One region of the Arthrobacter sp. D3-18 genome, then DNA from elsewhere that is predicted to be linked to it. Evidence: riboswitches for the same ligand, from Rfam matches in the RefSeq annotation. Region 1 holds a riboswitch; the other holds the start of a gene.
What was found. Region 1 has a riboswitch for S-adenosylmethionine ahead of metX (homoserine O-acetyltransferase MetX). Riboswitches for the same ligand answer to the same signal wherever they lie in the genome.
Positions count from the first base shown of each region.

Region 1 (3,195 bases):
AGCCGAACACCAAGCTGTTCTTCGGTGAGGTGGTGTCCAACCCCCGGCAGGACGTGCTGGACATCGAAGGCATCGCCCGCACCGCCCACGAGGCCGGCGTGCCCCTCATCGTCGACAACACCCTGTCCACGCCCTACCTGATCCGTCCCATCGAGTGGGGAGCGGACATCGTGGTCCACTCCGCAACCAAGTACCTCGGTGGTCATGGTTCCGCAATCGCCGGTGTGATTGTGGACTCCGGCAACTTTGACTTCGGCAAGGACCCGGAGCGCTTCCCTGGCTTCAATACCCCTGACCCCAGCTACAACGGCCTGGTCTACGCCCGGGACCTGGGCAAGGACGGTGCACTGGGCGCCAACCTCTCCTACATCCTCAAGGCACGCGTGCAGTTGCTTCGGGATCTCGGCTCTGCCGTGTCCCCGTTCAACGCCTTCCTCATTGCCCAGGGCCTGGAGACCTTGAGCCTGCGCGTGGAACGCCACGTTGCCAACGCCACCAAGGTGGCCGAATGGCTGGAAAACCACGACGACGTCGAATCGGTCGCCTATGCGGGCTTGCCGTCCAGCCCGTGGTATGACCGAGGCCGGAAGTACGGTCCCAAGGGCACGGGTGCCATCGTGGCCTTCAACATCAAGGGCGGCGTAGAAGCGGGCAAGCGCTTCGTGGACGGCCTGGAGCTGCACTCGCACGTTGCCAACATCGGTGATGTCCGCTCGCTGGTCATCCACCCGGCGTCGACTACCCACAGCCAATTGACGGTGGAACAGCAGGTGGCTGCCGGCGTCAACCCTGGCCTCGTGCGCTTGTCCGTGGGCATCGAGCATGTCGATGACATCATCGCCGACCTCGAAGCCGGCTTCCGGGCTGCCAAGGGCGCCTAACGCCGCGACCCAAAGTATCAGCCCGACTGCCGCCCGCGTCGACGATTATTCGCCGGGCGGCAGTTACGGGTGCTCGTTCGTGAACGAAGTCACCCCAAACCGTCACACTGTTGTCACATTCTTCGCCAGAACCGCCCTGCATTTCCTAGACTCTTCGTATTAGGTCATGAGTGCCAGCACACAGCCCCGGCTTGCTGGCCGGCAACCCTCCTCCGCGGTGGGGTGCCCCGGGTGAAGACCTGGCCTGTTCGCACGCAAGGCGACGGGCAAGCGCGAGGTTAAGGTGTCAAAGGAATGACCATTACTGCTACAGCCCTTCCAAAATCCGGAGAAGAAGACGGAACCGTCAAGTACGCCGGTATCGGGCCGTTGGAACTTGAAGCCGGCGGATTCCTCCCCGACGTCGTCCTCGCGTATGAGACCTGGGGACAACTGAACGCCGATGCCTCCAATGCCGTGCTTATCCAGCACGCGCTGACGGGCAGCACTCACGTAGCCCGTGGAGCCACCGACGAGGAAGGTTGGTGGGAGCAACTGGTTGGGCCGGGTGCCACCATCGACACCAACAAGTTCTTCGTCATCTCCATCAACATCGTGGGCGGTTGTTATGGCAGTACCGGCCCATCATCGGAAGCACCGGACGGACGTCCTTGGGGCTCACGTTTCCCGTTGGTCACGCTGCGCGACAGCACGGAGGCTGAGGCACGCCTCGCCGATGCCTTGGGAATTGATGCCTGGCACGCCGTTTTGGGGGGTTCAATGGGAGGTGCCAGGGCCCTTGAATGGGCTGTTACGTTCCCTGACAGGGTCAAACGCTGCGCCGTAATCTCGGTGGGCGCCTACAGCACGGCCGAGCAGATCGCCTTCGCGCAGGCCCAAACCTTGGCCATCCGGCAGGACCCGAACTTCAAAAACGGCGACTATTACGGCGGCACTGCACCTGAACATGGTTTGGCACTGGCCCGACGCATCGCCCACATCACTTACCGCTCAGCCTTGGAGCTGGATTTCCGCTTTGGCAGGGAAGCCCAGCACCAGGAGACACCACTCGCCGCCGCAGTGTTGGGGGAGCGTGGCCGCTACCAGGTGGAAAGCTACTTGGACCACCAGGGAACAAAGCTGGTCCGCCGTTTTGATGCCAACAGCTACATCGCCATCACCGAAGCCCTGATGTCCCATGACGTCACGCGTGGCCGCGGCTCCCTGGAACAGGCGTTGTCGCGCACCACGGCTGAGTTCTTCGTGGCCGCGGTGGACAGCGACAGGCTCTACTTCCCTGCACAGTCGCGGGAACTTGCCGCGGCGCTACCCGGGAATGTGCCGGTCCACCTCATTGAGGCGCCGATTGGTCACGATGGCTTTCTCACTGAGATCGGCCAGCTCTCGGCGCAACTCCGCGAATCATTCTTCGCCTAAAGCTAACAGCTTTAGCCGTTCATGATGTCGCCGCGCTGCTTCATGTAATCCTCCATGGCAATCTCGCCGTTGCTGAACTTCGTGTCCAGCTCCGCCAACTTGCGAGCGCGGTATCCCTGCGGCTCCGAAGCGCTCGCCGCGGGGAATGGGGCAGGGGATGAAGGCCTCGACGGCGGCCCGGCCTGCGGTGTCGAATCCGCGGGGCGGATAACGGTTGGGTCAGACGGGTACCCGGGGTAGTTCTGCGTCGGGTAGCTCTGACCTGGATAACCCTGATTCGAGTATCCCGGCCCTGGGTAATTCTGCTGCGGGTAATTCTGTGGCGGATACCCTGGTCCGGGCAGATTCTGCTGCGGGTAGCCGGGGCCGCGGAAGTTACCATCCTGGATCCGACGCGCCCGGGAGCGGTTGTACATGCGGATCCCGAGTGGAATCAGCCACGAGCAGACGATGATCCAGAAGATCAAATTGTTCACGGTGCAGGCCTCCTAGGTCTCATCCCAGCTTAGTCCTGCCCGGCGAAACCATTCCGGCCGCCTCAGACCAGCTTGGTCTCCATGCCGAGGAAACGGCCGTAGCGATCCACCTCGGACTGCAGGGCGACCTGCTCTTCCGCAGTTGTGGGCTGGTTCATTCGGACGTCCAATTCGCAGGTTCCGCCGGAGAACCCGTGGCGCCACCAGCCGGCCAACCTGCCGCCAAGCAGGACCACGTGCATGGGTCCATTGTCCTCGGGGAAGTACGGCGCTGTTCCGCCAAGGAAGTGCCGGGACTGTGAGTAGCCCATCACGTATTCGTCGTAGCACTGGATGAGATCCATGCGGGGGACCCCGGAATCTTCAGCGGGCGAAGGATGAACGCCACCTTCGAGAGCGTCCACTTCCTCGGAGGCCAGATG
Region 1 is NZ_CP096440.1:2,998,558-3,001,752, reverse strand. Features, by position in the region: gene M1D89_RS16025 (bifunctional o-acetylhomoserine/o-acetylserine sulfhydrylase) at 1-881, shown strand, start outside; SAM riboswitch class IV at 1,044-1,160, shown strand; gene metX (homoserine O-acetyltransferase MetX) at 1,176-2,297, shown strand; gene M1D89_RS16015 (hypothetical protein) at 2,309-2,773, opposite strand; gene M1D89_RS16010 (winged helix DNA-binding domain-containing protein) at 2,836-3,195, opposite strand, start outside.

Region 2 (3,195 bases), 1.2 Mb from region 1:
CGGCGTCAGGGCATCCTCCCATCGGGTCAGATGGCTTTCCAAGCCTTCAAATTCCGGACCGATGACTGGCCGGAATCCGGGCTTGTGGACATCGCCTGCATGCATGATGCGCGAGAGGCGGTGAACCCAAGGATGTGAAGTGTCCAACTGATTCCAGATCAGCCCCAAGGTCCCGTGAGGCCGCAGTATCCGGGCGATCTCCGTGCTCGCCGCGAGGGGTTCGCACCAATGCCAAGCTTGGGCAACGCTGACGACGTCGAATGCTGAGTCCGCCAGTCCAGTTGCCTCGGCCGTTCCCTCCAGCGCACTGACGTGGGGGTAGGCTTTTCGCAATTGCTCCAACATGTCCGTGGAAGGATCGACGGCGGTGACCGCCAGGCCACGTTCTACGAGGAGTGCCGTGAACTTTCCTGTGCCGGCTCCGAGGTCGGCCGCGGACCTCGCCCTTGGAGGAAGCAGCCAGTCGACGGAATCGGCGGGGTAGCCGGGTCGGACGCGGTCATAGTGTTCTCCGCCGTCCTGGAAGCTCTGACCGAGTTCATGCCGGCGGGAAGCATGCAGCCTTGGACCACGCGGCCCGGCTGGTCCGGGAGTGCGTGGCTGTCCGCTGGAGGCAGCCGGTGAACGCAGGGCCACGAAAAAGCTCCTTCACAGGGTCACTAAAAGTACCCTACGAATTTACCGCAGTGTTTCTACTCCTCAGTGTTTCTAGTCCGCGGTGTTTCTAGTCCACAGTGCAGGGGGCTGCGCCCGCAGTGCCGGGAGTGTTCGGGGCCCATCCGGGGTAGCTGCGATGATCATTTGCAGGAACCCAACGGCCTTCGTCCACCACATAGTCCCAGCCCAGTCCGTCGCGCTTGAGTCCTTCGATGCCTGCGAGCAGCCTCGTGGCGTCCTCCAGCCGGGAGCCGACGCCGAAGCTGGCGCGCAGGGATCCGGAGGGGAGTCCCAGGCGTTTGAGGAGGGGGTGGGCGCAGAACCGGCCATCACGGAGGCCAACGCCGTGCTCGGCCGCCAGGTAGGCCGCGACCAGTCCTGCGTCGAAACCTTCTACGGAGAAGTTGACCACGCCGATGGTGTCCAGGGAGTCAGCGAAGATCTTGTGGACTGTCACGCCATCGATGGCTTCCAGGCCCTTCACCAGGTACGAGCGGATGGCGGACTCGTGGGCGTGCCACGCGTCCTGGTCCAGCCCTGCGAGGACTTGGGTGGCGCGAGCAAGTGTCGCCGCGCCCAGCACGTTGGGGGAGCCGCCCTCGTGGCGCGCCGGGCCCGTGGCCCAGCTGACTGAGTCCAGGCGCGCTTCACGTACCGCGCCGCCTCCGGCAAGGTGCGGTATGCCGGCGTCGAGCCAGTCCGGGCGACCCACCACGACGCCCGCGCCGAAGGGGGCATAGAGCTTGTGTCCCGAGAAGACGATGTAGTCGACGTCCGTCTCGGTGATGTTGATCCGGCGGTGCGGTGCGAGCTGCGCAGCGTCCACCACGATCCGTGCGCCGTATTCGTGGGCAAGCGAAGCAAGACGGGCGATGGGCAGAATCTCCCCCGTCACGTTCGAGGCGCCGGTAACAGCCAGCAGGCTAACCCCGCCTTGGGCAAGTTCGGCCTCGAGCTTTTCCACCGTTTCGGCCAGGGTTGGTGCGGCGACGACGCTGCGGTGGGGGACTCCTTGCCACGGAAGCAAGTTGGCGTGGTGCTCGATGTCCAAGTACAGGACCTGGCCGGCGAATTCGCCGTCCACCTGCGGGAGGCATCCGGCCAGGAGGTTCAAGGAGTCCGTGGTGTTCCGTGTGAAGATCACTGAGTCATCAGCCCGCCCGCCGACGAAATCACGGACGATGTTCCGCGAGTTCTCGTACACCGACGTGCTGATTTGGGAGGCATACCCGGCACCACGGTGAACGCTGGCGTAGTAGGGCAGGACCTCGTTGAGGTAGGCCGAAACTATGGTCAAGGCGGGAGCCGAGGCGCCGTAGTCCAAGTTTGCGTAGCGCACGTGGCCACCCTGAATCAGCGGAGCCTGCAGCTCAGCGCCAGTGACCGCGGCAAGCGGACGCGCAGCGGTGGTCGTCTCTGCTGCGGATTCTTCAACAAAGGACGGAATGGTGTTGGGGTTGAACGTGACAGTGCTCATGGAACCTCACTCAAGAGGGACCCCCATAGGGAGATCCGCGCTTGCCGCATCCGTTCCGGACCGGCCGGGTCGTCACCCGGGGCACCCCACCGCGAATGGAGGGTTGCCGGCCAGCAAACCGGGGTTTAGCGCTGGCACTCGTGACCTGTAAAAAAGGCTAAGGCACGTCCGGGGACGCTTCCAAAGCCGCTGCCTTTTGTTAAGCCCTTTGTTACGTCGAATGCGAAATCCCTTCTTCGCCGAATAAAAAACGGCGGAGACCACCAAAAGGGGTCATCCGCCGTTGAATATTCCGCCCTCCGCTTGGCTGGCGAGGCATGGACATCTCAGAGAAGGTCGTCCAGTCCGGGATTTAGCCGCTTGAGGACCTCGGAGTGCAGGATCGAGTTGGTGGCCAGGGCGTTACCGCCAAACGGACCATCTTCTCCTTCCAAGGAAGTAAAACGGCCGCCTGCCTCGGTGACGATCGGGACGAGTGCTGCCATATCGTACAGGTTCAGTTCAGGCTCGCAGGCGATATCCACTGCACCCTCGGCTACGAGGCAATACGACCAGAAATCACCATAGGCGCGGGTCCGCCAGATGTCTTCCGTCAGCCCCAGAAATTCATCCAGGTTGCCGCGTTCCTTCCACCCCGAAAGGCTGGAATATGACATGGAGGCGTCGGCCAGGCGGGAAACGTTGGACACCTTGAGCCGCGTTGCCGAGGCCAGGGAGCGGCCCATGTAGGCGCCCATGTCCTTGGCTGCCCACCATCGCTTGCCCAGCGCAGGCGCACTCACTACGCCCACCACAGGTTCCCCTTCATCCACGAGGGCGATCAACGTTGCCCATACCGGGACGCCGCGGACAAAGTTCTTGGTTCCGTCGATGGGGTCGATGATCCAGCGACGTGAACCGTGACCGCTGCTGCCGAACTCCTCGCCGAGGACCGCGTCCCGCGGACGTGAGCGGGAAAGTTGACCGCGGATTGCTTCCTCAGCGGCCTTGTCAGCGTCAGTGACAGGTGTGAGGTCGGGCTTGGTTTCGATCTGCAGGTCCAGTGCCTTGAAGCGATCCAT
Region 2 is NZ_CP096440.1:1,749,804-1,752,998, forward strand. Features, by position in the region: gene M1D89_RS10260 (class I SAM-dependent methyltransferase) at 1-630, opposite strand, end outside; gene M1D89_RS10265 (aminotransferase class V-fold PLP-dependent enzyme) at 725-2,134, opposite strand; SAM riboswitch class IV at 2,167-2,280, opposite strand; gene hisN (histidinol-phosphatase) at 2,461-3,195, opposite strand, start outside.
Region 2: linked by a shared signal. The riboswitch ahead of M1D89_RS10265 (aminotransferase class V-fold PLP-dependent enzyme) and the one ahead of metX (homoserine O-acetyltransferase MetX) in region 1 are both predicted to bind S-adenosylmethionine.